3 regions of the Streptomyces sp. NPDC056734 genome follow, and region 3 is predicted to be linked to each of the others. Evidence: predicted binding sites of a transcription regulator. Region 3 holds the regulator's gene; each other region holds the start of a gene.

What was found. The regulator HrcA, encoded in region 3, represses chaperone genes, less so after heat shock. The targets are predictions, from matches to a motif close to TTNGCACTCNGNNNNNCNGAGTGCNAA.
Region 1: the regulator HrcA is predicted to act here: its motif matches at 4,508-4,534, upstream of groL (chaperonin GroEL).
Region 2: the regulator HrcA is predicted to act here: its motif matches at 4,213-4,239, upstream of groES (co-chaperone GroES).

What each region holds. Positions count from the first base shown of each region.
Region 1 is NZ_JBHTZD010000005.1:405,430-415,407, reverse strand. It holds gene ACFRFC_RS10245 (trehalose-6-phosphate synthase) at 1-675, opposite strand, end outside; gene ACFRFC_RS10240 (glucosyl-3-phosphoglycerate synthase) at 758-1,702, opposite strand; SAM riboswitch class I at 1,912-2,070, shown strand; gene thrC (threonine synthase) at 2,089-3,372, shown strand; gene ACFRFC_RS10230 (MoaD/ThiS family protein) at 3,493-3,771, shown strand; gene ACFRFC_RS10225 (cold-shock protein) at 4,159-4,362, shown strand; gene groL (chaperonin GroEL) at 4,660-6,282, shown strand; gene ACFRFC_RS10215 (metallophosphoesterase) at 6,691-7,575, shown strand; gene ACFRFC_RS10210 (hypothetical protein) at 7,620-8,189, opposite strand; gene ACFRFC_RS10205 (PTS transporter subunit EIIC) at 8,255-9,691, opposite strand; gene murQ (N-acetylmuramic acid 6-phosphate etherase) at 9,709-9,978, opposite strand, start outside.
Region 2 is NZ_JBHTZD010000017.1:187,979-197,956, forward strand. It holds gene ACFRFC_RS26070 (RNA polymerase sigma factor) at 1-945, shown strand, start outside; gene ACFRFC_RS26075 (methyltransferase domain-containing protein) at 1,015-2,187, opposite strand; gene ACFRFC_RS26080 (polysaccharide deacetylase family protein) at 2,278-3,264, shown strand; gene ACFRFC_RS26085 (polysaccharide deacetylase family protein) at 3,261-3,989, shown strand; gene groES (co-chaperone GroES) at 4,386-4,694, shown strand; gene groL (chaperonin GroEL) at 4,807-6,429, shown strand; gene ACFRFC_RS26100 (hypothetical protein) at 6,667-7,569, opposite strand; gene tgmA (putative ATP-grasp-modified RiPP) at 8,481-8,753, shown strand; gene tgmB (ATP-grasp ribosomal peptide maturase) at 8,765-9,724, shown strand; gene tgmC (ATP-grasp peptide maturase system methyltransferase) at 9,717-9,978, shown strand, end outside.
Region 3 is NZ_JBHTZD010000031.1:4,073-14,050, forward strand. It holds gene ACFRFC_RS33625 (hypothetical protein) at 1-181, opposite strand, end outside; partial or broken gene ACFRFC_RS33630 (VOC family protein) at 294-683, opposite strand; gene ACFRFC_RS33635 (16S rRNA (uracil(1498)-N(3))-methyltransferase) at 704-1,447, opposite strand; gene ACFRFC_RS33640 (nitronate monooxygenase) at 1,444-2,520, opposite strand; gene dnaJ (molecular chaperone DnaJ) at 3,078-4,211, opposite strand; gene hrcA (heat-inducible transcriptional repressor HrcA) at 4,212-5,228, opposite strand; gene ACFRFC_RS33655 (MBL fold metallo-hydrolase) at 5,406-6,137, shown strand; gene ACFRFC_RS33660 (DUF3097 domain-containing protein) at 6,180-6,998, shown strand; gene ACFRFC_RS33665 (Uma2 family endonuclease) at 6,976-7,554, opposite strand; gene hemW (radical SAM family heme chaperone HemW) at 7,675-8,907, opposite strand; gene ACFRFC_RS33675 (SpoIIE family protein phosphatase) at 9,278-9,978, opposite strand, start outside.

The DNA.
Region 1 (9,978 bases), on a different contig from region 3:
GAGCCCGCCCGTGAACGCCTCGCAGCACGCCGTGAAGGCGTCCGCCCAGCGCCGGGTGAGAAAGCCCAGCCGGTCCGCGCCCAGCATCCCGCGCAGCACCTGCCCGGCGATGTCGTCCGGCAGCATCCGGAAGTACTCCGGCGGCGCCCAGGGGGTGTGGGAGAAGTGGCTGATGCGGAGGTCGGGGCGGAGGTCGCGGAGCAGCCCGGGGACCAGCGTCAGGTGGTAGTCCTGGACCAGGACCGCCGCCCCCTGCGCCGCCTCCGCCGCCAGCGCCTCGGCGAAGGCACGGTTGTAACTCTCGTACGACGTCCACTGGCGCCGGAACTCCGCGTCGAAGACCGGCTCCAGCGGGGTCTGGTACAGCATGTGATGGACGAACCACAGGACCGAGTTGGCGATGCCGTTGTACGCGTCGGCGTGCACGTCCGCCGGGATGTCCAGCATCCGTACGCCCGGCTCGCCGACCCCGCGCCGCACGGCCTCGCGGTCGCCGTCGCCGAGCACCGAGCACACCCACAGGGCGTCCGCCTCGGGGCCGATCGCCGACAGCCCGGAGACCAGCCCGCCGCCCCCGCGTTTCGCGTGCAGCGTGCCGTCGTCGCGTTGCTCGTAGGAGACGGGCCCGCGGTTGGAGGCGACCAGGACCCGAGCAGCGCCGAAGGTTGCAGCCATACGCCTCAACCTAGCCCGAGCCGTAAACGCTCAAACGTACGGTTCTGCCACCCGCCCGCCGTATACGGCGTCACCCGTGGCCTCACGCGACCTTGCGGGACGCGTACTCGGAGATCTCCGCCATCGGCGGCCGCTCCTCGGTGTCCACGGAGTACGTCCGCGGCTCGAAGCCCTCCTCACCGCGCTCGAACTGGGTGATCGAGGGCCGGACCAGCTGCCCGCGGGCCAGCCGCAGCTGCGCGGTGCGGTAGATCGCGGCGGCCATCCGGCCGAGCGCCTGTCCGTCCTGGTGCCGGTGCTTGCGCACCCCGACATCGACCTGGGCGAGCGCGTCGAGGCCCACGAGATGCAGGGAGTCCACCAGCATGCCCAGCTCGACGCCGTACCCGACGGGGAAGGGCAGCTGTTCCAGCAGGGAGCGGCGGGCCGCGTACTCGCCGCCGAGCGGCTGCACGAAACCGGCCAGCTGGGGCCAGTGCAGATTCAGCAGCGGGCGGGCCATCAGCTCGGTGACCCGGCCGCCCTGTCCGGCCGCGCCCGCCAGCGGACGGTCGTACATGCCCTTGACGAGGTCGATCCCGGGCTCGGTGAGCAGCGGGCCGACGATGCCGGACACGAAGTCCGAGGAGAACTCCTTGAGGTCGGCGTCGATGAAGCAGACGATGTCACCGCTCGTGACCAGCAGCGAGCGCCACAGCACCTCGCCCTTGCCGGGGACGGCCGGCAGCCGCGGCAGGATCTCGTCGCGGTGCACCACCCGGGCGCCCGCGGCGGCGGCCACCTCGGCGGTGCGGTCGGTGGAGCCGGAGTCCACGACGACGATCTCGTCGACGAGCGGCACCTGGTCCATCAGGTCGTGGCGGATCACCGCGACGATGTCGCCGACGGTCTCCTCCTCGTTCAGCGCGGGCAGCACCACGCTGACCGACTGGCCGGTGCTGCGCTTGGCGGCCAGGATGCGGTGCAGCGGGCGGTCGGTCAGGGACCAGGTGTGGGTCCCGAGCCAGCGCTCGACTTCTTCCAGCACGGTCCGCGGCTCCTCACTGTTGGGCTCGCACGCGATGGAACCCCAGGTCACCGGCGCCTCACCGGCGGTGTGATCCATCTCGCGGTACGGACGACTATCTCAACTGTCCTGGCCTTCGGTTACAGTCTTGAACAACGCTGATGACCATCGCATGTCGGGGGTCCGCGGCGCACACAACCGAACATATAACCGCAAGAACAACCGCATATTGCTCATCCAGAGGGGCAGAGGGAAACGGCCCGATGAAGCCCCGGCAACCCTCCAGCCGGTCTCGTAACCGATCGCTGACGATCGTCACCGCGAGGCTCCCGGCTAGGGAAGGTGCCAAATCCGTCTCACGACGAAATGCGTCGTGGGGAAGATGAGGAGAAAGGGCCTCGCCTCACATGGCTGTGCAGACTGTCGCGAAGACCGGCAATTCCACCATCGATCTCGGACCCGCCGCCGCGCTCTCCTGCCGCGAATGCGGCCATCGCGTCCCGCTCGGCCCGCTCTTCGCCTGCGAGGAGTGTTTCGGCCCGCTGGAGATCGCCTACGACTTCTCGGCCTACGACACCGAGGAACTGCGGGGGCGGATCGCAGCGGGCCCCGCGAACATCTGGCGCTACGCGCCGCTGCTGCCCGTCCCCGCGGACGTGGCCGACAAGCCCAACCTGAACCCCGGCTGGACCAAGCTCGTCCAGGCCGACAACCTGGCCCGTGAGCTGGGCATCACCGGCGGCCTGTATGTCAAGGACGACTCCGGCAACCCCACCCACTCCTTCAAGGACCGGGTCGTCGCCCAGGCCCTGGAGGCCGCCCGTGCCTTCGGCTTCACCACCCTGTCCTGCTCCTCCACCGGCAACCTGGCCGGCGCGGTCGGCGCCGCAGCCGCCCGCGCGGGCCTGCGCTCCTGCGTCTTCATCCCGCACGACCTGGAGCAGGGCAAGGTCGTCATGGCCGCGGTCTACGGCGGCGAGCTGATCGGCATCGAGGGCAACTACGACGACGTGAACCGTTTCTGCTCCGAGCTGATCGGCGACCCGGCCGGCGAGGGCTGGGGCTTCGTCAACGTCAATCTGCGGCCGTACTACGCGGAGGGGTCCAAGACCCTGGCGTACGAGATCTGCGAGCAGCTCGGCTGGCGGCTGCCCGACCAGATCGTGGTGCCGATCGCCTCCGGCTCCCAGCTCACCAAGATCGACAAGGGGCTCCAGGAGCTGATCAAGCTCGGGCTGGTCGAGGACCGGCCCTACAAGATCTTCGGCGCCCAGGCCGAGGGCTGCTCGCCGGTCTCCGCCGCCTTCAAGGGCGGCCACGACGTGGTGCGCCCGCAGAAGCCGAACACCATCGCCAAGTCGCTGGCCATCGGCAACCCGGCGGACGGGCCGTACGTGCTCGATATCGCGCGGCGTACGGGCGGGGCGGTGGAGGATGTGAACGACGAGCAGGTCGTCGACGCGATTCGGTTGCTCGCGCGGACCGAGGGGATTTTCGCGGAGACCGCCGGGGGGGTGACCGTGGGGGTCACCAAGAAGCTGGTGGAGAGCGGGGTGCTCGATCCTTCGCTGACCACGGTGGTTCTTAATACCGGGGATGGGTTGAAGACGTTGGACGCGGTTGCGGACACCGGGTTGACGGCGACCATTCGGCCCAGTCTGGAGTCGTTCCGCGAGGCCGGGTTGGTCTAGGTCCAGTTCCATTGAATTTGTCTGCGGGCCGGTGGGGGCTGGTCGCGCCCGCGCGGCGGAAGCCGCATATCGATAGCGCCCCGCGCCCCTTAAAGGGCGTTAGCTGACCGGAGGTTCAAAGTGAGCGTTACCGTTCGTATCCCTACCATTCTGCGGACCTACACGGGTGGGCAGGCCGAGGTTGCCGCTGAAGGGGGGAATCTTGGTGAGGTCATCGCGGATCTGGAGACGAAGCATGCCGGGATCGCCGCCCGGGTGCTGGACGATCAGGGCAAGCTGCGGCGGTTCGTGAACGTGTACGTCAATGATGATGATGTGCGCTTCGAGCAGGGGCTGGAGACGGCCACGCCCGACGGGGCCGGGGTGTCGATCATCCCGGCCGTGGCCGGCGGCTGCTGAGTCACCCACCGTTCGTCGAATTGCCCTCTCCGTGAGAGAAACGGAGGGGGCAATTCTGCATGGTTAAGCAGGGTAGAGTTGGGGAACCGCTGCCGTTCGCGTTCCGAGGCAGCGATGAGAAGTAGCCAAAGTGTGAGCTTCCTTTGCGTCTTTCGTTCTCTTTGTCGGGCCCGACTTGCCCCGGAGTCTGAGGAATTCTCCAGAAATTCCCGACCGGTCCTGCCCGGATTTCTCGTCCGATTGACCTGTTGCAGACAGCAGTTGGGCAGATACATTCGGCCGCGGTCGACGCGTTCCGGCGCACGCCCCCACCGATCGGGGGGTGAGGTCTGACCCGGGTCCGCGAAGTGTGGATCTGTGCAAGGGCCAGTAATAGGGGAGTTAGGCATGGCTCAGGGCACCGTCAAGTGGTTCAACGCGGAGAAGGGGTACGGCTTCATCGCGGTCGACGGTGGTGCGGACGTCTTCGTCCACTACAGCGCGATTCAGATGGACGGATACCGCACCCTGGAAGAGGGCCAGCGGGTCGAGTTCGAGATCTCGCAGGGCCAGAAGGGCCCGCAGGCCGATATGGTTCGCGTCACCGCCTGAACATTTCTTGCTAGGGAAGGGCCCGCATCCACTGGGTGCGGGCCCTTCCGCGTGCCCCCTCGACGCCCCGTCGGGGCGCCTCCGCGCCCCTGGTGGATCACGGCGGGCGCTTGCACTCTCCAGGGGCGAGTGCTAATCATTGGCGTTAGCACTCTGAAGGTGAGAGTGACAACGAAGGACCGGGTCGGTGAGGCCGCAAGCCGGGTGGGGCAAGGATCCACAGGGTGAGCGAGCCGTCCGTCGCGGGCGCGGGCGCGGTCCGAAGAATCACCCCCAGTCCTGGAGGGACCACTTCACATGGCCAAGATCATCGCGTTCGACGAGGAGGCGCGGCGCGGCCTTGAGCGCGGTATGAACCAGCTCGCCGACGCCGTCAAGGTCACCCTCGGCCCCAAGGGCCGCAACGTCGTCCTTGAGAAGAAGTGGGGCGCCCCCACGATCACCAACGATGGTGTCTCCATCGCCAAGGAGATCGAGCTCGAAGACCCGTACGAGAAGATCGGCGCCGAGCTGGTCAAGGAAGTAGCCAAGAAGACGGACGACGTCGCCGGTGACGGTACGACGACGGCCACCGTCCTGGCTCAGGCCCTGGTCAAGGAGGGCCTGCGGAACGTCGCCGCGGGCGCCAACCCGATGGCTCTCAAGCGTGGTATCGAGAAGGCCGTCGAGGCCGTCTCCGGCGCGCTGCTCGACCAGGCGAAGGAGGTCGAGACCAAGGAGCAGATCGCCTCCACGGCCTCCATCTCCGCCGCCGACACCCAGATCGGCGAGCTGATCGCCGAGGCGATGGACAAGGTCGGCAAGGAAGGCGTCATCACCGTCGAGGAGTCCCAGACCTTCGGGCTGGAGCTTGAGCTGACGGAGGGCATGCGCTTCGACAAGGGCTACATCTCCGCCTACTTCGCCACCGACATGGAGCGCATGGAGGCGTCGCTGGAGGACCCGTACATCCTCATCGCGAACTCCAAGATCTCCAACGTCAAGGACCTGCTCCCGCTCCTGGAGAAGGTCATGCAGTCGGGCAAGCCGCTGCTGATCATCGCCGAGGACGTCGAGGGCGAGGCCCTGTCGACCCTGGTCGTCAACAAGATCCGCGGCACCTTCAAGTCCGTCGCGGTCAAGGCCCCGGGCTTCGGCGACCGCCGCAAGGCGATGCTGAACGACATCGCGATCCTCACCGGCGGCGAGGTGATCTCCGAGGAGGTCGGCCTCAAGCTGGAGAACACGACCCTGGACCTCCTGGGCCGTGCCCGCAAGGTCGTCATCACCAAGGACGAGACCACCATCGTCGACGGCGCCGGGTCCTCGGACCAGGTCGCCGGCCGGGTCAACCAGATCCGCGCCGAGATCGAGAACAGCGACTCCGACTACGACCGCGAGAAGCTCCAGGAGCGCCTGGCGAAGCTCGCGGGCGGCGTGGCCGTCATCAAGGCCGGTGCCGCGACCGAGGTGGAGCTGAAGGAGCGCAAGCACCGCATCGAGGACGCCGTGCGCAACGCCAAGGCGGCCGTCGAGGAGGGCATCGTCGCCGGTGGTGGCGTGGCGCTGCTCCAGGCTTCCTCGGTCTTCGAGAAGCTGGAGCTGGAGGGTGACGAGGCGACGGGTGCCGCCGCCGTGAAGCTCGCCCTTGAGGCTCCGCTGAAGCAGATCTCCGTCAACGCCGGCCTTGAGGGCGGCGTCGTGGTGGAGAAGGTCCGCAACCTCACCCCGGGTCACGGTCTGAACGCCGCGACCGGTGAGTACGTGGACATGATCGCCGAGGGGATCATCGACCCGGCGAAGGTGACGCGCTCGGCGCTTCAGAACGCCGCGTCGATCGCCGCGCTGTTCCTCACCACCGAGGCTGTTATCGCCGACAAGCCGGAGAAGGCCGCCGCGCCTGCCGGTGGCGGTATGCCGGGCGGTGACATGGACTTCTGATCGGGGTTGCTCGATCTGCGTCCTTATGGTTCGAGGGCGACACCCTCCGGGGGTTCCGGGGGTGTCGCCCTCGGGCGTTTTTGGGGGAGGGGGCGCTTCGTGGTGGGGGGCTTGGGTGGTGGGGGCGGATGCGGGTTCGGTGGGGGCTGGTCGCGCAGTTCCCCGCGCCCCTAGGGAGATGACGGCTGCGTCCGTTCGAAGGGCCCGCGCCCCTAGGGAGATGACGGCTGCGTCCGTTCGAAGGGCCCGCGTGTCTGGGGAGGTGACGGCTGCGTTCGTTCGAAGGGCCCGCGCCCCTGAAAAGCCTCGGCCTCGCGCCCTTTTTGAGGTGTTCCGGGTTTCCCGGAGGGGGGATCTTTCTGTTCGTACGGTGCGCGGGGGAGGGGGTGGGGCGCTAGCGTGCCGCCTATGCGGATCCTCCAACTGTCCGATACTCATATCGAGCGGACCGCCGGACCCAACCGGCACGGCGTCGACCCCATCGAATCGTTGCGTCTGATGCTGGGTGAGCTGCGGCATCAGCGTGAGGTCGACGCGATCGTGGTCACCGGGGACATCGCGGACGACGGGGCGGTGGAGTCGTACGCGATCGCGCGGGAGTTGCTGGGGGAGTTCGCGGCGGGAATGCGTGTGCCGCTGTTCTTCACCACGGGCAATCACGACGACCGTGAGGCGTTCGGCAAGGTGCTCGGCAGCGGGCATCTGGCGGCCGACGGCTCGGACCTCGCCCAGACGGTCCTCTCCTCCGCCGAGGGGGAGCGGGCGGCGGTGAGCGTGGTGCGGGGGTACCGGTTCATCACCATGGACTCGCTGGTGCCCGGCGAGGTGTACGGCGGGCTGAGCGACGCCCAGCTGGACTGGTTGCACAACCTGCTGCGCACCAGTGCCCAGCGGGGCACGATCCTCGCCTTCCATCACCCGCCGATCGCCATGGACGTGGACATCCAGCGGACCTTCGGGCTGCGCAATCCGCGCGCGCTGGGGGAGGTGCTGCACGGCAGTGACGTACGGGCCGTGCTGACCGGGCACTTCCATCTCCAGCTCCTCGGGCTGCTCGCCTCCGTCCCGGTCTGGGTCTGCCCGGCCGTGGTCAACCGCGTCGACCTCACCGCCGACTGGGACACCGAGCGGATCGTGCGCGGTGCCGCCGCGTCCGTGATCGATGTGGGCGGGGCCGCGGGGCCGCTGTTCCACACCCTGCACGCCCGTGACCCGCGCGCCCACGAGACGCTGTCCGAGCGGGACGAGGACCAGGTGATGGACTTCATCGAAGCGCGGGGACGGATGCGCTGACCTGACCCGTATTTCTTGAGTAACTCAATCAATTCACCTATGCCCTACAGGTTGCCCATCGGCTCGATGTCCGTGCGGACCGGCGTTCCCCACACCCGTAGCACCTCGTAGTCGGTGAATTCGTGGACCAGGCGGTACGCCATCGCCGGGCGGGAGCCGCGGCGCTGGGCGGTGAGGTACAGCTCGGCCTCGTGGCGGTCGCGGCGCGGGGTGCCGCACAGCTGCCACTCCTGGCCGTTCCACAGCTCCGGCAGCCAGCGCTGCTGGGGCTGCGGCCGGTCGCCGCTCACCCCGTAGCGGGAGGGCGTGGCGGTGGCCGGGCCGCCGGGTCCCGCCGGGCCGTTGTACTCCGCCCGGCGGGCCGTGCGGCGCCGGGTCTCGCACAGCAGGCACAGGTCGGGGGCGCTCTCGTCGACCGGGCCGCCCGGATGCTCGGCGCACCGGGTGGTGGGCGCCGCCGTACTGACGCTGTCCTCCAGCAGATCGGCCGCGCGGCGCAGATCGGCGCGGATCTCGTGCAGCTTGGCGTCCGGGGTGGTCCCGCTCAGGGCGTCCCCGTGCTCGCCGAGGACCCGGAGGGCTCGGCCCACGGCGGTCAGTTGGGCGTGGTTCATGGCCTCAGTGTCGTACGGCGGAGGGTGGAGAGGTATTCGGTGGGGTGGTGTGGGGCGGGGCGGGCTCAGTTTCCGGTGTCCGGGGACGGGGACGGTGGTGGGCTCAGGGGGGTGTGCCGGAGGCCGACGGTGTACGTCGTGAGGAAGCCGGCCGCGTAACCGGTGAGGAGGCCGCCCGCGTACACCGCCGCCGTCAGGCCCAGGCCCCGGTTGCCGGCCAGCAGGGGGAACAGGGCCCAGCCGGACGGGCCGATCGCCGTCGCGCCCACCCGCACGCCGAGCATCGCGAACACCCCGATGAACGCCCCGCCCGCCGCCCCGCCCACGCACGCGGTCAGGAACGGGCGGCCCAGGGGGAGCGAGACGCCGTAGATGAGCGGTTCGCCGACGCCCAGCAGGCCCGCCGGGAGCGCGGACCTGATCGTCGTACGCAGTGCGGTGTGCTGCCGCAGCCGGACGTAGACGGCCGCCGCCGCGCCCACCTGGCCCGCGCCCGCCATCGCCAGGATCGGGAGCAGCACGGTGTAGCCCTGCTGTTCGATGAGGGTGGCGTGGATCGGGATCAGGGCCTGGTGCAGGCCCAGCATCACCAGGGGCAGGAACAGTCCGCCCAGGACCAGGCCCGCGAGGGCGCCGGTGGTGGTCAGCAGCCAGTCGGCGGCGGTGCCGATGGCGGCGGAGACGGCACCGGCGGCGTACATCAGCCCGTACAGCGTGGCCAGGCCCGCCACCAGCACGGTGAGAGTGGGGGTGACCAGCACGTCCAGGGCGGCCGGGACCCGGCCCCGGCACCACTTCTCGACGTACGTCCCCAGCAACGCCGCCGCGAGTGCGCCGAGGACGCCGCCCTGGCCGGGGGAGAGGGCGACGCCGAAGGCGGTCACCTGGGCGACGCCGGGATAGACGACGACCGCCGCGACCGCGCCCCCGAGGATCGGGGTGCCGCCGAACTCCTTCGCCGTGTTGTAGCCGACGAACACCGCGATCAGGGCCATGAACGCGGCGGCGATGGCGGCGAGCGCCGGGGTCACGCCGGGCAGCCAGCCGGCATTGAGCAGCAGCCCGTTGACCCCGGCGAGGATGCCGCAGCCGATGAGGGCCGGGATGAGGGGGACGAAGATGTTGGCGACGCGGCGCAGGACGGTCTTGGCCGGGGTGGCGTTGCGCCGCCTCCGCTCGGCGCGCAGTTCCTCGCCCTTCGCGGTGAGTTCCCCGGCCGAGGCTGCTGACGGCTCCGCGCTCAGCAGTTCCTCGAAATCGTGGGTCACCCGCGCCACCGTGCCCGGCCCCAGCACGATCTGGTACGTGTCGTCGGCGACGGTCCCGAGCACGCCCGGTACGGTCCGCAGCGCCGCGTCGTCGACCAGCCCGGGGTCGGCGAGGCCGAGGCGCAGGCGGGTCATGCAGTGGGCGACGGAGGTGACGTTCGCGGGGCCGCCGACCAGGGGGAGGAGGGCGGCGGCGAGGGTGGTGGGCTCGGGGCCCGCGGGTTCGGTGCGCACGTCCCCGAGCGTGCGGGTCAGTGGGGCGCGGCGGCGAGCGCGGCGCGCAGATGGCCGCCGGACTCCTCCAGAAGGCGGGCGGCGGTGGGGGCGTCGACCCCGGCCAGCAGGGTGAGGATGGCGTCCTTGACCTCGCCGTCGGTGGCCGCGAGGGCCGCTTCGATCTCGTCGTCGGCGGCGCCGGTGGCGAGGGCGACGATCCGGCGGGAGCGGGCGCGCAGCTTCTCGTTGGAGGCGCGGACGTCGACCATCAGATTCCCGTAGGTCTTGCCGAGGCGGATCATCGT
Region 2 (9,978 bases), on a different contig from region 3:
CCGCAGGACATCGACGACGATCTGCTCCGGCTGGTCTTCACGGCCTGCCACCCGGTGCTGACCCGGGAGGCCCGCACGGCCCTCACCCTGCGCCTCCTCGGCGGGCTGACCACCCCCGAGATCGCCCGCGCCTTCCTGGTCCCCGAGCCGACGGTCGCCCAGCGCATCGTGCGCGCCAAACGCACCCTCGCGACCAGGAACATCGCCTTCGAGGTCCCGTACGGCCCGGACCGCGAGGCCCGCCTGGGCTCGGTCCTGGACGTCATCTACCTGATCTTCAACGAGGGGTACGCGGCCACCGCCGGGGACGACTGGCTGCGCCCGGCGCTGTGCGAGGACGCCCTGAGGCTGGCCCGGCAGCTGGCGGCGCTGATGCCGAAGGAGTCCGAGGTGCACGGGCTGGCCGCGCTGCTGGAGTTCCAGTACGCGCGCACCGCCGCCCGTACCGCCTCCGACGGCACCCCGATCCTGCTCAAGGACCAGAACCGCCGCCGCTGGGACCGCCTGCTGATCGCCCGGGGCGTCCACGCCCTCACCCGCGCCGACGCCACCGCCACCGGCGCCCTGGGCCCGTACGCCCTCCAGGCGGCCATCGCCGCGTGCCACGCCCACGCGTACACGTACGAGGACACCGACTGGCACCGCATCGCCACCCTCTACGCCCTGCTCGCCACCCGGGCCCCGTCCCCGGTGGTGGAACTCAACCGAGCGGTGGCCGTCTCGATGGCACAGGGCCCGGCCCAGGCCCTGAAAATCGTGGACACCCTCACCACAGAACCGGCCCTACGCGACTACCACCTACTCCCCAGCGTCAGAGGCGACCTCCTGGAACGCCTGGGCCGGGTGGAGGAGGCGAGGGCGGAATTCACCAGAGCGGCAGCCCTGGCAGGCAACGAGAGAGAACGGAACCTCCTCCTACGCCGAGCAAGGGCAACCCCCTCTTAGGGGCGCGGGGAACTGCGCGACCAGCCACAAACAACCCGCACCCGCAAACCAACAGCCCCCGCCACCCCCTTAGGCGGGCCGCCCGACAAGCATCGCCGGCGCCCCCGAAACCCGCGTCAAAAACACAGTCGCGGCGTTGGGCCCCCGAGGCTTCACCATCCGCCGCAACTCCTCCGGCTCCACAGCCGACCCCCGCTTCTTCACGGTCAGATTCCCCACCCCCCGCTCCCGCAACAACGCCTTCAGCTTCTTCACCCCGAAAGAAAGCTGATCGGTGATCTCATAGGCGGTGGCATACGGAGTACCCCGCAACGAGTCCCCCGTGACATACGCGATCGTCGGATCGATCAGCCCACCCCCCACCTCCTCGGCCACCTCGGCCACCAGATGCGCCCGGATGACGGCCCCGTCGGGCTCGTACAGATACCGCCCGACGCCCCGCACGGCGGGATCCGGCAGCCCCCGCCCCACCAGGCTGTACCCCCCCGGCAGCAACGTGGCCCGCACACCCCCCGCAACCCCGCTCCCGAACCACAGCACCGCCTCCTTCACATCCCCGCCGTCCGAGATCCACTCGGCCTCGGCGGCGTCCGGCACCGCCTCGTGCGGGATGCCGGGCGCGACCTTGAGGGCGGCGAGCGGAGCCTTGAGCGCGGTCGCCACCGCCCAGGACAGCGGCGGCGAGTACGCCTCCGGATCGAAGATCCGCCCCCGCCCACCCCGCCGCGCCGGATCGACGAACACCGCGTCGTACGGCGCCACGTCGATGTCCGTCACCTCCGCCTCCCGTACGTCGATCAGCTCGCCGAGCCCGAGCGCGGCGGCGTTGGCGCGGGCGGCGGCGGCCGTGAGCGGGTCGCGGTCGACGGCGAGCACCCGGATCCCGGCGCGGGCGAAGGCGATCGCGTCCCCGCCGATGCCACAGCACAGATCGGCGACCGAGGTCACCCCGGCCTCCCGCAGCCGCGCGGCGCGATACGTGGCGACACTCGCGCGCGTCGCCTGCTCGACCCCGTCGGGCGTGAAGAACATCCGCCCGGCGTCCGCCGCGCCGAACTTCGCCGCCGCCCGCTGCCGTAGCCGGGCCTGGCCGAGCGCGGCCGAGACCAGGGCGGCCGGGTGCGAGCGGCGCAGCCGGGTGGCGACGGCGAGTTCCTGGGCGGGATCGGTGTCCCGCACCTCGTCGAGAAGGGCGTGGCCCTCGGGCGTGAGCAGGCTGTGGAGCGGGGCGAGGTCGTTCACCGGGTCATTGTGGGCCAGTCGGTGGATGGTGTGCGCCCGGTGGCGGTGTCGGCGGGGGGTGGGGGCGGGGGGCTGCCAGGATCCGAGGGCATGGGAGAAGTCGTACAAAAGGATAAAAATAGGGTGGCCGGGTGTGCGGGGCGGGCCCCGGCCCGGATGGCCGTCGCCGCGCTGGCGCTCGCCGCGCTCGCCGCGCTCGCCTCGGGCTGCGGACTGAGCGGCGACCTGTCCGGCTCGGGATCCGGTTCCGACCCATCCGTCAAGCCCGCGTCCGGACAGCAGAACGGCGGCCCGCAGAACGGCGGCCCGCAGAACGGCGGCCCGCAGGACGCGGCGGCCCGCCAGCGGGCCGAGCGGCAGGCGGTGGTGGCCGCCGCCAAGCGCTGGGGCCTGAAGACGCCCCCGCTCACGCCCCCCGCGCCCCCGGCGGAGAAACCGGCCATCACCACCCGCGACGGCTTCGAGGTCGACGGCCATGTGGAGGAGGGCCTCCCGCCCGTCTTCACCACCATCCCCACCCGCGAGAAGGTCGTCTTCCTCACCATCGACGACGGGGCCGAGAAGGACCCGGAGTTCCTGCGGATGATGAGCGAGCTGAAGGTGCCGTACACGGCGTTCATCAGCGACTACCTAGTCAAGGAGGACTACGCCCACTTCAAGGACATGCAGGCCAGGGGCGTAGTCCTGAACAACCACACCCTCGACCACCCCTACCTGCCGGGCCTGTCCTACGAGCAGCAGAAGCATGAGATCTGCGGCATGCAGGACGTGATCGAGAAGCGCTACGGCAAGCGCCCCGTGCTCTTCCGCCCGCCCTTCGGCAACTACAACAAGGACACCCTGGTGGCCGCCAAGGCGTGCGGCATCACGTACGCGCCGCTGTGGAACGAGGAGGTGTTCGTCGACCACTGGGAGTACCGCGAGTGGGACCGGGATCTGCACCCCGGCGACATCGTCCTCAGCCACTTCCGGGGCCGCGACGACTGGGAGGGCACCATGCCCGACATGATCCGCCTCTTCCTCGACAAGGTGACCGAGAAGGGGTACGCGGTGGGCCGCCTGGAGGACTACCTGTGAGGCACCGCCTGCTGGCCGCCGCGCTGCTGCTCCTCACCGTCTCGTCGGTGGCGGGCTGCGGCCGGGGTCCGGGCCCGTCGGCCTGGGTGGAGTCGGCGGGCGGCGGCCCGGGCACGTCACCGGGCGCCTCCGGCACGGCCCCCGTCCCCCGGGTGCTCTCCCGCGTCCCGACCCGGGACAAGGTGGTCTTCCTGACGTACGACGACGGGGCGGAGCGCGATCCGCGGTTCGTGGAGATGGTCCGTCAGCGGCGGCTCCCCGTCAGCCTGTTCCTGACCGACAGCGTGGCGGGCCCGGGGTACGGCCACTTCGCCCGGCTGCGCGCGGTGGGCGCGACCCTCCAGAACCACACCATGGACCACGCCGCCCTGCGCGGCCTGCCGTACGCCGGCCAGCGCGCCGAGATCTGCGGCCAGCAGAACAAACTCAAGGCCCGCTTCGGCATCCGCCCGGCACTGCTGCGCCCGCCGTACGGCATGTACGACGACACGACCCTGCGGGCGGCCCGGGACTGCGGCATCCGGGCCCTGATCCTCTGGCGCGTCACGGCAACCGACACCGACACCCACTTCACCGAGGGCCCGCCCCACCTGATGCCGGGCGACATCATCTCCGTAACCCCGGACGAAACCCCCGGCCCCACCCTGGTCCCCCGCACCACCAGACTCCTGAAGGAGATCGAGGAGCAGGGCCTGAGGGTGGGCAAACTGGAGGACTACCTGTAGCCCGCTCCGGTCGGCTGAGAATCCCCGGCCCGGGCAGCGCCCTGAAGGGGCGCGGGGAACTGCGCGACCAGCCCCCACCAACCCGCACCCGGCACAAAACCGACCCCACCCACGGCGCGAAGCCACCCACGGTGCGAACCCACCCACGGCGCGAAGCCACCCCAAAACACCGGCGCACAAGAACCCGGCGCACACCAGAACCCCCCCGAAACGCCGGAGGCGATTGGCACTCCGCTTGACCGAGTGCTAATCCCGGTCATAGTCTCAGGTCTGGCACTCCCCCCTGGAGAGTGCCAACAACGCGACGGGCAGGTCCGGCACCCGCGACGACGGATCCACCTGGTCGCCACCTCAGACAGTTAACCCCGTGAGATCTCCGAAGGGGGAGGTCGGATCGTGACGACCACCAGCTCCAAGGTTGCCATCAAGCCGCTCGAGGACCGCATTGTGGTCCAGCCGCTCGACGCCGAGCAGACCACGGCCTCTGGCCTGGTCATCCCGGACACCGCGAAGGAGAAGCCCCAGGAGGGCGTCGTCCTGGCCGTGGGCCCGGGCCGTTTCGAGAACGGCGAGCGCCTGCCGCTCGACGTCAAGACCGGCGACGTCGTCCTGTACAGCAAGTACGGCGGCACCGAGGTGAAGTACAACGGCGAGGAGTACCTCGTCCTCTCGGCTCGCGACGTGCTCGCGATCATCGAGAAGTAATTCTCCTCAGAAGTTCCTCTACTGCGCCGCTGGCCCCCGCTAACACCAATGCACCCGGGCGCCGGGGGCGCAGTGCCATTTCACCCAGAATTCCGAGAGGGCTCACGCTGTCATGGCGAAGATCCTGAAGTTCGACGAGGACGCCCGTCGCGCCCTTGAGCGCGGCGTCAACAAGCTGGCCGACACGGTGAAGGTGACGATCGGCCCCAAGGGCCGCAACGTCGTCATCGACAAGAAGTTCGGCGCCCCGACCATCACCAACGACGGCGTGACCATCGCCCGCGAGGTGGAGCTGGAGGACCCGTACGAGAACCTGGGTGCCCAGCTGGTGAAGGAGGTGGCGACCAAGACCAACGACATCGCGGGTGACGGCACCACCACCGCCACCGTGCTGGCCCAGGCACTCGTCCGCGAGGGCCTGAAGAACGTCGCCGCCGGTGCCTCCCCGGCCTCCCTGAAGAAGGGCATCGACGCGGCCGTCGCCGCCGTCTCCGAGGAGCTGCTGGCGACCGCCCGCCCGATCAACGACAAGGCGGACATCGCCGCCGTGGCCGCGCTGTCCGCCCAGGACCAGCAGGTCGGCGACCTGATCGCCGAGGCGATGGACAAGGTCGGCAAGGACGGTGTCATCACCGTCGAGGAGTCCAACACCTTCGGCCTGGAGCTGGACTTCACCGAGGGCATGGCCTTCGACAAGGGCTACCTGTCGCCGTACTTCGTGACGGACCAGGAGCGCATGGAGGCGGTCCTGGAGGACCCCTACATCCTGATCAACCAGGGCAAGGTCTCCTCCATCGCGGAGCTGCTTCCGCTGCTGGAGAAGATCATCCAGTCCAACGCCTCCAAGCCGCTGCTGATCATCGCCGAGGACGTCGAGGGCGAGGCCCTGTCGACCCTGGTCGTCAACAAGATCCGCGGCACCTTCAACGCCACCGCGGTGAAGGCCCCCGGCTTCGGTGACCGCCGCAAGGCGATGCTCCAGGACATGGCCGTCCTGACCGGCGCGACCGTCATCTCCGAGGAGGTCGGCCTCAAGCTCGACCAGGTCGGCCTGGACGTGCTCGGCTCCGCCCGCCGGATCACCGTCACCAAGGACGACACGACCATCGTCGACGGCTCGGGTGACAAGTCCGAGGTCCAGGGCCGCATCGCCCAGATCAAGGCCGAGATCGACAACACCGACTCCGACTGGGACCGCGAGAAGCTCCAGGAGCGCCTCGCCAAGCTGGCCGGCGGCGTGTGCGTGATCAAGGTCGGCGCCGCTACCGAGGTGGAGCTGAAGGAGAAGAAGCACCGCCTGGAGGACGCCATCTCCGCGACCCGCGCCGCGGTCGAGGAAGGCATCGTCTCCGGTGGCGGTTCCGCCCTGGTCCACGCCGTCAAGGTCCTTGAGGGCAACCTCGGCAAGACCGGCGACGAGGCCACCGGCGTCGCCGTGGTCCGCAAGGCCGCCGTCGAGCCGCTGCGCTGGATCGCCGAGAACGCCGGCCTGGAGGGTTACGTCATCACCTCCAAGGTCGCCGAGCTGGAGAAGGGCCAGGGCTTCAACGCCGCCACCGGCGAGTACGGCGACCTGGTCAAGGCCGGCGTCATCGACCCGGTCAAGGTCACCCGCTCCGCCCTGGAGAACGCCGCCTCCATCGCCTCCCTCCTCCTGACGACCGAGACCCTGGTCGTCGAGAAGAAGGAAGAGGAGGAGCCGGCGGCGGGCGGCCACCACGGCCACTCGCACTGACGCACGGCGAACTGACGGCCGTACGACCATCTGAGTGACGTACGGGAATGTCAGAGGCCCGGCACCCTGAGCCCCAGGGTGCCGGGCCTCGCCGTGTGCCGCGCTCCAGCTTCAGCGCCTCGCCGAACTGCTGCTGGAGCTGCGCTCTGCCGCCTACTCCTCGCCCCGCCCGGCGGCCTGCCCCCTGAACCCCTGGGGCGGAATGTCACAGAGGGTCATCACGCGCGGATTCCGCAGTCAACGGCGGCAGCGGCGGCAGTGGGTTTCGTCACCGAGGGGCCGGAAGAGCATGGGCTGTACGTGAGGGCCTTCGCACTCGCGGGCGCGGGTCAGGCGGGGGGAGAGCCGGGGGCCGGGAGATGCGGAGGTGGCCGTGGCCGGTTCGGGGGCGGGGACGGGGGGCGGGTCGCTCAGGAGGTGGCGCAGCAGGCCGCCGGGGCGATGGACGGGCGTGCCGTCGTCGGGCAGGCCGCGCAGGATGTGGCTGCGGATGGCGGTGGGCGGATGCCCGGCGGCGAGCCAGCGGGCGGTGAGTCCGGCCAGCTCGGTGTGCATGGCGGCGGGGATGTGACGGAGGTCGGGGGAGAGGCGGGGGTAGGTGGCGGTGAGGGCGCGGGCTTGTTCGAGCAGCTCCGGGTCTTCGGGGGCCGCTGGGGCCGCTGGGGCCTCGGGGGGTTTGGGGGGTTGGTTGGGGGTGTTCTCGGGGGTGTCCGTATCTGGATAGCGGTCGGCGGGCGGGGTGGTCGGTCCACCGACGGCCGGATTCCGGGGACCCGGCGCGGGAACCGGTTGTGTGGTGGTGCCTACGGGGATCCGGGCGAGGATCTTGGCGGCTTCGGCGGCGTTCAAAGGGACGCTGGAGACGAGCTGTTGGGTGACCCAGCGGCCACCGGGACCTTGGAGCCGCCGCTCGTGCACGAAGCCCTCGTCCTTGAGCTGCCGTTTGGCGCGGGTGAAGGCGCAGGCGCCGATGTTGGCGCGTTCGGCGGTACGGGAGAGGGGTTCGCGGGTGCCCTCGGGGAGGGAGAGCTGCCAGGTGAGGAGCCGGACGGCGTCGGAGGACAGACGGGGGTGGCGGATGATGTCGTGGGAGAGCTGGGTGTAGGCGCGCGGGGGCGCGATATGGTGCCGGTAAATCACGGTGGAAGTCGACTTTCCATTAGTGGTTCAGGCCCTCGCGATCGGTTGCAGCCGATGCGGGGGCCGTTTTTGTTGGCGGTCTGGGGCGACCGTACCGCACACAGAGTGTTGGGGTGGGTGCGTTGAGTGAAGGTGGTCGTTCCGGAGCGTTCGCGGTCCGGCCGGCAGGGGCGCGGGGGCCGTACCCGGGCCCGGAACGCAGGAACCCCGCTCGGTATCGCGCCCACCCCCTCGGCACTGGCGAGTGACCGAGGCATACGCGGCACCGTTCGAGGGCCCTCGTGCCTGGTCAGCTTCCTCGCTCGCCTGTTCAACTCCCTGGTATTCCGCTTCCGTTGGAATGGTTCCAGACCTGTTGAGAGTACGCACTTCGCGGCCAAGGTATGAGTAGGTAGTCACACAGAGCGCGCGGACAAGCGACATGTACGGAGTGGACGGCATGGCGACGGAGCGGCGGACGGTAGGGAAGATCAGGGAAGCCGAGGATGCGCGCGACGCCCTCGGCGTAGCCCTGCGACGGGCGGGTATCCAGCTTCCCGCGATGGACGTTCGTCCCCCGTTGAGTGTCGATGGCGCCGGGTAGGCCCTGGTGACCCTCGGCGGCTGCTCCGACCCCCGCGGCCCTGCCGGTTGGGGTGGCGCGATGACCAGGACCAGGACGTGTGAGCACCGGCAGACCGAGAAGCGCGACGACAAGACCTACTACAGGAACTGCAAACGACAGATCTACCTGTGAAGACTCCGCCCCCTGCCTGGGATGACCTGTCAACCGGTTTTCCCACCCCCGGCAGGGCAGCGGGTATCACCCCGACCCGGTCGGATCATCCGCCCGCAACCCTTGGACAGGTCGAGCGCCGACCGGGGCGGGTCCTGCACCCACGGCCACCGTACGAAGCGATCAAGGAGGAGACTTGCAAACGAGCCTCGCAAGCACGGAGACCACCGCCCCGGCCCCATGGGGGCTGCGCCGCATGGCTCCGCTGCGCAACGGTTCTCCCTCGCCCTGGCGGTACGCGGGCATCGACGCGGCCACCCAGACCGGCCGATGGGTCGGGGAGGACGGAGCGATGACGCCCGCCGAACTCGGCAAGCACGGTACGAGCGTGAACACGTACCCGCCCACGCAGGTCGGGAAGGACGGCAAGGTGGACGGCGACTCCGGTCACGACGCGACGCAGGACTAGGGGGTAACGCCATGGACGGACGCCCGGTGCTGGTCTGCACGGAGCACGAGGACGCGACCGCTGATCTGGTCATCGCGGAACTGAACCGGCGCCGGGTGCCCGTCCTCCGCTTCGACCCGGGGCGCGACTTCCCGTCGCCCGTGGTGCTCGCCGCGCGCGTCGGGGCGGGCGGATGGGGCGGGCGGCTGACCGTCGGGGACCGTACGGCCGACCTGTCCGCCGTACGCGCCCTGTTCCACCGTCGGCCGAGCCCCTACCCGACGGGCAGCGGTGAGCAGGCGGCCCGGTTCGCCGCGCAGGAGAACCGGCGCGGCCTGGGCGGCGTGCTGGGCGCGCTGCCGGACTGCCTGTACCTGAGCCACCCGCAGGCCGTCGCGCGGGCGGAGTACAAGCCCGCTCAGTTGGACGCGGCGGCCCGGGTAGGGTTCACGGTCCCGGCCACGCTGATCACGAACGATCCGATGGAGGCCAAGGCGTTCTGCGCCGCGCAGCCGACCATTTACAAGCCGTTGCACGCGGGGGCGTACGAGGTCGATGGCGAGCCTGCCGGAATCTGGGCCGCCGTTGTCGAGGCGGGCGAGGTCGACGGCGCGGTGAGCCACAGCGCGCACCTGTTCCAAGCGCTGGTGCCCAAGGTGGCGGACGTGCGGGCTGTCGTCGTCGGCGAGCAGGTGTTCAGTGCCCGGATCACGGCGCCGCCCGGGGTCGTGGACTGGAGAGCCGAGTACCAGAGCCTCACCTATGAGCCGGTCGCCTGTCCGGAAGAGACACGGAGGGCGCTGGTGCGGTTCCTCGCCGTTTTCGGGCTGAACTTCGGCGCCTTCGACTTCGCCGTGACCGCGGACGGCGGATGGTGGTTCCTGGAGTGCAACCCCAATGGCCAGTGGGCGTGGCTCGAAGACGCGGCCGGACTGCCGATCACCACCGCAATCGCGGACCTGTTGGAGAACGGAGCGAGTCAGCATGAGTGACCCCTTGCGGTCGGAACACCTACGGGCCGACCTGGCGCGGCGCCTGTCCAAGACCGGTGTTTTGCGCAGCCCGGGCTGGGAGGCGGCCGTCCTGTCGGTGCCCCGGGAGGCGTTCCTCTCGCGCGGCTGGTTCGAGTACGAAGACGGCGGCTGGTACCGGCCCGCGGCCGGAGGCTCCGCGGATGGGCTCGCGCGGATCTATGAGGACGACACTCTCGTGACGCAGGTGGCCGGGGGCGTCTTCCCCGACCAGG
Region 3 (9,978 bases):
CGGTGGTGAAGGTGATGGTCGCGGTGCTCACGGTGGTCCCCGGTTCACAGGCCGCCGTCCCGCCCACGGCGAGCACCACGCCCGCCACGGCCCCGACGGACCTGCGCACCCGGACGCCCGGCCCTGCCCGCCGTAACGCCTGCCACGATGCCGGCCGCGATGTCTGCCGTACTGCCCCCATGACGGCAGCGTGCCATCGTCGCGCCCGTGGCGGTAGTACGCATCGGGGCACGTAAGGCGGCCCTGGCGCAGACCTGGGGGCGTTGCGAGCCGGCTCGGGCTCGTACTCGTGCTCAGCCGACCAGCAACCGCCACTCCTGGAGTTCCACCAAGTTGCCCTCGGGGTCATTGAGATGGGCGACGCGCATGCGTTCGGCCTGTGGGGCGGGTCCGTGCGGGAGGGTGGCGCCGCGGGCCGCTGTGCGGGCGCAGCAGTCGTCCGGATCGTCCACCCGCAGCACGACCAGCGGGCGGTGCCCGGTGGCCGGTTCGCGCATCTCGACGAGGAGTGGGGCCATCGCGGCGGCTCCGGTGACTTTGGCGGCTCCGGCGGCGGGGCTGAGTTTCTCTTACGGTCCCCCGGTCGTCGCCCCCGACCGTGGCTTGAGGCCGAGGACGTCGGCGTAGAAGCGGTAGCAGGCGGCGAAGTCGGTGACCAGCAGTCTGACGTGGGCGAGTTCCACGACGTCCTCCCGCGTGGAGATCAGAACGACCAGCGTCCGGTGCGGCCCAGCAGCAGTGCCGCGGCGGCGGTGCCGGCGGTCGAGGTGCGCAGCACGGTCGGCCCGAGCCGGTACGCCCGCGCCCCGGCCGCGTCGAACAGTGCCAGTTCCTCGGGGGACACGCCTCCTTCGGGCCCGACGACCAGCACGATATGACCCTCGGCGGGCAGTTCGGCCCCGGCCAGGCCCGCGTCGCCGCTCTCGTGGAGTACGGCGGCGAAGTCGGCGGTGGCGAGCAGCTCGGCGACCTCCTTGCCGGACATCAGGCCCGTGACCTCGGGAAAACGCACCCGGCGGGACTGTTTTCCGGCCTCGCGGGCCGTGTTGCGCCACTTCGCCAGCCCTCTGGCGACGCGCTCGCCCTTCCACTGGGTGACACAGCGGGCGGCTGCCCAGGGCACGATCGCGTCGACGCCGACCTCGGTCATCGTCTCGACGGCGACCTCTCCCCGGTCGCCCTTGGGGAGGGCCTGTACGACGGTGAGGCGGGGCTCGGGGGCCGGTTCCTCGGCGGTGCTGTCCAGGAGGACGATCAGCCGGTCCTTGCCCTCGGTGCCGAGGACCGTGCAGTCGGCCCACCGTCCGGCCCCGTCGGTGAGGATCACGTCCTCGCCGGGGCGCAGCCGCTTGACGGAGACCGCGTGGCGTCCCTCGGGCCCGTCCAGGACGTAGCGTCCGCCGTCCCCGGCGTGGAAGTGCTCGACGACGAAGACGGGGGCGGTCATCGGGCGTCCCCTCCGGCGGACAGCGCCGTCCCGGTCGCGGTGAGTTCGGCGACCAGCACCTCGACCAGTTGCGCGGCGGGCATCTCACGGGCCAGCCGGTGGCCCTGTCCGGCCCACAGGGCCATGCCCTGGGCGTCCCCGGCCTTGGCGGCGGCCTTGCGCAGCGGTGCGGTGAGGTGGTGGATCTCGGGGTAGGCGGAGGGCGCGTACGGGCCGTGCTCGCGCAGGAAGCGGTTGACCAGGCCGCGGGCGGGGCGGCCGGAGAAGGCGCGGGTGAGCTGGGTGCGGCCGAACAGCGGGTCGGTCAGGGCCCGCTTGTGCAGGGGGTTGGCGCCGGACTCGGGGGTGATGAGGAAGGCGGTGCCGAGCTGGGCTGCCTGGGCTCCGGCGGCGAGGACGGCGGCGATCTGCGAGCCGCGCATGATGCCTCCGGCGGCGACGACCGGCAGGGCGACGGCCTCTCGGACCTGGGCGACCAGTGACAGCAGGCCGAGTCCCGATCCGTCGTTCTCGGGTATGTCGCGGTGGGTGCCCTGGTGGCCGCCGGCCTCCACGCCCTGCGCGATCACCGCGTCCGCACCGGCCCGCTGCGCGGCGAGGGCCTCCTCGGGGGTGGTGACGGTGACCAGGGTGAGCGTCCCGACCCGGCGCAGCGACTCCAGCACCTCGGGGGTGGGCACGCCGAAGTGGAAGGAGACCACGGGGACGGGGTTGTCGAGGAGCACGGCGAGCTTGGCGTCGTAGCCGTCGTCGCGTCCGCTCTCGGGGTCGCCCAGCTCGGCCTCGTACCAGGCGGCCTCGCCGGCCAGCTGATGGGCGTAGACATCGACGGCGGCGGGGTCGGCGGTGTCCGGCTGGGGCATGAAGAGGTTGACCCCGAAGGGCTTGTTCGTCAGCGTCCGCAGCTGCTTGATCTCCTGATACATGCCGTCGGCCGTCTTGTACCCGGCGGCGAGGAACCCGAGCCCGCCGGCCTCGGACACGGCGAGCGCAAGATGCGGCACGGAGACGCCGCCCGCCATGGGGGCCTGCACGATCGGGTGCGGAAAGAGATCGGTCAGCACGGAGGACATGACCGCATGTTGTCACGTCGCTCGGACAAGTCCGAATCCACCCTAACGGTTGGCATAGTCCCCAGGCATAGGGACGGATCGGGACAACGCAGGCCGGTACGCGGGGCTGCGGGGGTGGGGCTGTGGATACCGGGCGGGGTGCGCGGGGGGGGCGGGACTCGGATGCCGACCGGGCTGGCCCCGGGGGGCAGGATGCGGATACCGACCGGGCTACCCCGGGGGGCGGGAAGCGCCGCGTCCGATGTCCGACCCCCCTCCGGACCACGCGGCCTTGGTGCCCACCGGCAACCAGCCCACCAGCCCACCCAGAAGCAGCGAACGCCCATGTCCATCGGCCCCCCTGGGGCGAGCGATCCGAGCGTCGTCCTTCAGAGGCGCGGGCCGCCTGAGCCCCCTCAGGCGACCCAGGATCAGCACCCCGCTGCTCACAACCCCCGGGCCGGGCAGCCCCAGCGCGCCCCTCGGGCCACCCCGGGGCGGCACCCCCGAGGCCCCTCGGCCCCTCCCCGGACGGGCCCGCCGCGGCAGCTCACCGGCACCCCAGCGGCAGCGCCAGCTCACCGCCCGTTGAACGCGTCCTTCAACCGCGAGAACAACCCCTGCTGCCCCGGCTGAAACTGCCCCGTGGGGCGTTCCTCACCACGCGCCTTGGACAGTTCGCGCAGCAGGCGTTCCTGCTCCGGGTCGAGTTTGGTCGGGGTCATCACCTCGACGTGGACGATCAGGTCGCCCCGGCCGCCGCCGCGCAGATGCGTGACGCCCCGGCCGTGCAGCGGGATCGACTGGCCGGACTGGGTGCCGGGCCGGATGTCGACCTCCTCCATGCCGTCGAGGGTCTCCAGCGGCACCTTGGTGCCGAGGGCGGCCGCGGTCATGGGGATGGTGACCGTGCAGTGCAGATCGTCGCCGCGCCGCTGGAACATCGCGTGCGGCAGTTCATGGATCTCGACGTAGAGGTCACCGGCGGGTCCGCCGCCGGGCCCGACCTCGCCCTCGCCCGCGAGCTGGATACGGGTGCCGTTGTCGACACCGGCCGGGATCTTCACGGTGAGCGTGCGCCGCGAGCGGACCCGGCCGTCACCGGCGCACTCGGGGCACGGGGTGGGGACGACCGTGCCGAAGCCCTGGCACTGCGGACAGGGCCGGGAGGTCATGACCTGGCCCAGGAAGGACCGGGTGACCTGCGAGACCTCACCCCGGCCGCGGCACATGTCACAGGTCTGCGCCGTGGTGCCGGGGGCCGCGCCCTCGCCGTTGCAGGTGGCACAGACGATCGCCGTGTCGACCTGGATGTCCTTGGTCGTGCCGAACGCGGCCTCGTCCAGCTCGATCTCGATACGGATCATGGCGTCCTGGCCGCGGCGGGTGCGCGAGCGCGGCCCGCGCTGCGACGCCGTGCCGAAGAACGCGTCCATGATGTCCGAGAAGTTCCCGAAGCCACCGGCGCCGAAGCCCGCGCCCGCGCCGCCCGCCTGCGAGAGGGGGTCGCCGCCGAGGTCGTAGACCTGCTTCTTCTGCGGGTCCGACAGCACCTCGTAAGCGGCGTTGATCTCCTTGAACCGCTCCTGGGTCTTCGGATCCGGGTTGACGTCCGGATGCAGCTCGCGCGCGAGCCGCCGGAACGCCTTCTTGATCTCATCCTGCGACGCGTCGCGACGCACACCGAGAACTGCGTAATAGTCCGTGGCCACTTACGACTCCGCCAGGATCTGTCCGACGTAACGTGCCACTGCCCGTACCGCTCCCATCGTTCCCGGGTAATCCATGCGGGTCGGTCCGACCACGCCGAGCTTGGCAACCGCCTCGCCGCCCGAACCGTAGCCCACGGACACGACCGACGTGGAGTTGAGTCCCTCATGGGCGTTCTCGTGACCGATCCGCACGGTCATGCCCGAATCCTTCGCCTCGCCGAGCAACTTGAGGAGGACGACCTGTTCCTCCAGCGCCTCCAGGACGGGCCGGATGGTGAGGGGGAAATCATGTCCGAAGCGGGTGATGTTGGCGGTGCCGCCGATCATCAGCCGCTCCTCGGTCTGCTCCACCAGCGTCTCCAGAAGTGTGGAGAGTACCGTCTGGACCGTACCCCGGTCCTCGGCGTCGAAGCTCTCCGGCAGATCCTGGACGAGCGGCGGCACGTCCGGGAACCGGCGCCCGGCCACCCGGCTGTTCAGCCGGGCCCGCAGATCGGCGAGGGCGATCTCGCCGAAGGGCGCCGGGCAGTCCACCATCCGCTGCTCGACCCGGCCGGTGTCGGTGATCAGCACCAGCATCAGCCGCGCGGGCGCCAGCGCCAGCAGCTCGACATGGCGCACGGTGGACCGGGTCAGCGACGGGTACTGCACCACGGCGACCTGCCGGGTGAGCTGGGCGAGCAGCCGTACCGTCCGCCCCACCACGTCGTCGAGGTCGACCGCCCCGTCCAGGAAGCTCTGGATCGCACGCCGCTCGGCGCCGGACATCGGCTTGACCTCGGCGAGCTTGTCGACGAACAGCCGGTAGCCCTTGTCCGTCGGGATCCGCCCGGCGGAGGTGTGCGGCTGCGCGATGAAGCCCTCGTCCTCCAGGGCCGCCATGTCATTGCGCACGGTGGCCGGGGAGACGCCCAGGTTGTGCCGCTCGGTGAGCGCCTTGGAGCCGACGGGCTCCTCGGTGCCGACGTAGTCCTGGACGATGGCGCGCAGTACCTGAAGTCTTCGTTCACTGAGCATCCGCGCACACCTCCAGCAGTCGTCGTCCCGCTCGCCGTCTTCCCTGGCACTCGACGCCCCCGAGTGCCAGCCCTGCCCGGCCAGTGTACGGCCGTCCGGCGCGCCCGGGGCAAGACCGGCCATGACGGGGCCCCGCGGCGGGCACACCGCCCGTGTCGCTACCGCTAGCGTCGCCGTATGACGGTGACTTGGGAAGAGCTGGGCTGGGAGCGGCTGGGGCCCGGCGTCGGGCGGTGCCGGCTGCCGCGGTGGGACTGCACGGTCGGCCTGGTGGCCGGCGAGGGGGCGGTGCTGCTGATCGACGCGGGGGCCAGCCTGCGCGAGGGCGCCGAGCTGCGGGCCCGCGCGCAGGCGCTCACGGGTCGCCGTGTGACCCATCTCGCGCTCACCCACCCGCACTTCGACCATGTCTTCGGCGCGGCGGCCTTCGCGGGCGCGGACGTGTTCGGCGCGGTCGGTGTGGGCCCGGCGCTGACCGGACGGCACGCGCGCGAGGAGCTGCGCGCGGACGCGGTGCGTCACGGGCTGCCCGAGGCGGACGCGTCACAGGCCGCGCGGGCGCTGTCCGCGCCCGGCCGTCAGGTCACCGGCGAGTGGACCCTGGACCTCGGCGGCGGCCGGCAGGCGCTGCTGGCCAACGTCGGCCCCGGCCACACCGCCCACGACCTCGCCGTCCTGGTCCCCGGCGAGCGCGAGGTGGTGTTCTGCGGCGACCTGGTCGAGGAGTCGGGGCCACCCCAGGCGGGCCCGGACGCGGTGCCGTCGCGCTGGCCGGACGCCCTGGACCGGCTGCTGGCGCTGGGCGGCGAGGACGCGCTGTACGTGCCCGGTCACGGAGCGGTGGTGGGGGCGGCGTTCGTACGGGAGCAGCGGGACGCGCTGGCCGCGCGTTTCGGCGTGTCGGGGTGAGCGGGCACCCGTCGGGGGGCCGCTTCTCCTATCGTCGTGCGAATGCGCCCGTACTCTCCGGATCTGACCCCGCCGTGGAAGAAGCAGCGGCCCGCCCCCGAGGTCCCGGCGGAGCCCGGTCTGGTGGTGGAGGAGCCCGGCACCGGTTTCTGCGGCGCGGTGATCCGCTGCGAGGCGGGCACGGTCACCCTGGAGGACCGCTTCGGCAAGCACCGCGTCTTCCCGCTCCAGCCGCGCGGTTTCCTGCTGGAGGGCCGGCCCGTCACCCTCGTACGCCCCACGGGTGACGGTGCTCCGGTACGTCCCTCCCGCACCGCCTCCGGTTCGGTCGCCGTGCCCGGTGCGCGGGCCCGGGTCGCCCGCGCGGGCCGCATCTATGTGGAGGGCCGGCACGACGCCGAGCTGGTCGAGAAGGTGTGGGGCGACGATCTGCGGATCGAGGGCGTCGTCGTGGAGTACCTGGAGGGCGTGGACGACCTGCCGTCGATCGTGTCGGCCTTCGGCCCCGGCCCCGATGCCCGTCTGGGCGTCCTGGTGGACCATCTGGTGCCCGGCACCAAGGAGTGGCGGATCGCGGGCTCGGTGACCAGCGAGCACGCGCTGGTGGTGGGGCATCCGTACATCGACATCTGGGAGGCGGTGAAGCCGTCGGCCCTGGGGATCCCCGCGTGGCCGCGCGTCCCGCACGGGCAGGACTGGAAGACGGGGGTGTGCCGGGCGCTGGGCTGGCCGTCACAGAACACGGGCGCGGTGTGGCAGGCGATCCTGGGGCGGGTGGGGTCCTACCGGGATCTGGAGCCGGAGTTGCTGGGGAGGGTGGAGGAGCTGATCGATTTCGTCACGGATAGCGGTGGGGCCTGACATCGGGGTACGTACCGAACTCGCTGGTGTCCAACTCGACGCCCAGGATGTCGAGCGGCATCGCCTCGCCGAACTTCGCGATGTGCTGTACCCGGTAGTCGGCTGCCTCGCCCTTCCCCTCCGGCTTCGTCAGCAGGACGCACTGCCCCATGATCGGGTCGATGACGAGATAGGCGGGCACCTTGCCTGCCGCGTAGACGGATCGTTTGAGGGCGTAGTCACGGTAGACGCTGGTCTTCGAGACGACCTCCACGGCCATCGTGATCAACGGGCACGGCAGGAGACGTCCGGAACTGGGCAGGACGTCCCGCGCCACGACCACCAGGTCGGGAACAGGCTCGCTCGCCTCGTCGAGTACATCCACGTCCTGAGTCTGCAGGGGATACCAGCGATCCAGCGGGATCTGCCTCTCGGTGAGGAGCACGATCAGGTTGTGCACCAGATCAGGGCTGGCCCTCATCACGATTTCTCCCCGCAGAAGCTCCACCTTGAGTCCGTCGGGCGGCTCAAATCGCGCGAGGAACTCTGCGACTCCACGTTCGTCCACAGCGGTCATCTCCGTGGCCTCCACATTCGCCGCGTACTGTCCGCGGCAGCTTAGGGATCAGGTTAGGCACCGAACCCTCGTTCCGCACCGATTCACTCGCCGGAGTGATCAGTCCACGCCCCGGGGTGATCAGTCCACCAGATCCCTGACCACCCCGTCCGCCAGCAACCGCCCCCGCAGCGTCAGCACCGCGCGCCCCTGCCCGTACGCCCCCTCGTCCAGCAGCCCTTCCTCCAGGGCCCGGCGGGAGGCCGCGAGCCCCTGTGCCCGCAGCAGCGCCAGCGGCACCCCTTCCCGCAGCCGCAGCTCCAGCAGGATCCGCTCGACCCGCCGGTCCTCGTCGGCCAGCAGTTCCCGCCCGGCACCCGGGGAGCGCCCCGCGGCCAGGGCGGAGGCGTACGCGCCCGGATGCTTCACGTTCCACCAGCGCACCCCGCCCACGTGGGAATGGGCCCCGGGCCCGGCGCCCCACCAGTCGGCGCCCCGCCAGTACAGCTCGTTGTGCAGACAGCGGCCCGCGTCGGAGGTGGCCCAGTTCGACACCTCGTACCAGTCGAATCCGGCCGCCGACAGCACGGACTCGGCGATCAGATAGCGGTCCGCGTGGACGTCGTCGTCGGTCATCGGGACCTCACCGCGCCGGATCCGCCGGGCGAGCTGGGTGCCCTCCTCCACGATCAGGGCGTACGCGCTGATGTGGTCCGGTCCGGCGCCCAGGGCGGCGTCCAGCGAGGCCCGCCAGTCGTCGTCGGACTCGCCGGGCGTGCCGTAGATCAGATCGAGGTTGACGTGCGCGAAGCCCGCCGCACGGGCCTCCGCGACGCAGCGCTCGGGACGGCCGGGGGTGTGCGTGCGGTCGAGCACCTTCAGGACATGCTGCCGGGCGCTCTGCATACCGAAGGAGACCCGGTTGAAGCCCCCCGCGCCCAGCTCGGCCAGATACGCCGGATCGACCGACTCCGGGTTCGCCTCGGTGGTGACCTCCGCGTCCGCCGCCAGCCCGAACTCGTCACGGACCGCCCCCAGCATCCGTACGAGATCGGCGGCGGCCAGCAGCGTGGGCGTACCGCCGCCGACGAAGACCGTACGGACCGGGCGGGGGTCGTCGCCCAGGACCTTGCGGGCGAGGCGGATCTCGTCGATCAGGGTGTCGGCGTAGCTGTCACGGGAGGCGAGGACGCCGCCGGTGCCGCGCAGCTCGGTCGCCGTGTAGGTGTTGAAGTCGCAGTAGCCGCAGCGGGTCGCGCAGTACGGCACGTGGAGGTAGAAGCCGAGGGGGCGGTCCGCGGCCCCGGCGAGCGCGGACGCGGGCAGCGAGCCGTCGGCGGGGACGGGGTCGCCGTCGGGGAGAGCGGAGGGCATGCGTTCTATTGTCCCGCACCGGGGCGTGGCCGCGGACCGGCGCGTTGTCGTGGACCGGCGGGTTGCCCTGGACCGGGCTGGTGTCCTGGACCGGGCTGGTGTCCTGGACCGGCCCGTCTTCGCACACCGGCCCGTCGTACCGCACCGGCCTGGTGTCCCGGACCGGCCCGCCGTCCCACACCAGACCCGCTCCCCCCACCGGCCCGGTGTCCCGGACCGGCCTGATCTCCCCTCCCGGCTCCGGCTCCGGGCCCTGGCCCCCCACCGGGCCGGTCCCTCACCTACCGGGGGCCTGTTCCCGCTCCCCCGCCCGGGACCCTGTTCCGCCACCCGCCGGGCCCGGGACCCTATTCCTCCGCCCACCGGGGCCCTATTCCGCCTGGAGGACCAGCAGGGCGAGGTCGTCCTCGGGTGGGCCGCCGCCGAACTCGTGCACGAGTCGGCTGATCCGGTCGGCGATCAGGTCCGCGCTGAGCCCGGCGCAGCCCGCGAGCGCGGCGGCCAGCCCGTCCCCGTCGTCGAACTGGCGTGATCCGCTGCGCCGCTCGGTCACTCCGTCGGTGACGCAGAGCAGGCTGTCGCCGGACCGCAGCTCGAAGGTCTCACTGGTGTACATCTCGTCCTCGACCACCCCGAGCAGGGTCTGCGGCGCGGCGGCCGTACGGACGCTGCCGTCGGACCCGAGCAGCAGCGGCAGCGGATGTCCGGCGGAGGCGACGGTGCAGCGGACGCCGCCGTCGAAGAGGGTCAGCTCGCCGTAGAGGAGGGAGAGGAAGCGGGTCTGCGGGCCGTCGAAGGGGGCGACGGGACCGGCGAGGGCGCGGGCGGCGGCGTCGGCGGCCTCCGTGGCGTCGTCGAGGAGGAGCTGGTTGAGCCGGTCGAGGACATCGGCGACGCGGTAGCCCTCGCGGGCCAGCAGCCGCAGCCAGGGCCGGGCCAGGCCGATGACGACGGCCGCCTCCGGGCCCTTGCCCTGGACATCGCCGACGGCGAAGCACCAGCGGCCGTCGGCGGCCGGGAAGAGGTCGTAGAAGTCGCCGCTGGGGCCGCCCTTGTCGCACGGCTCGTAGA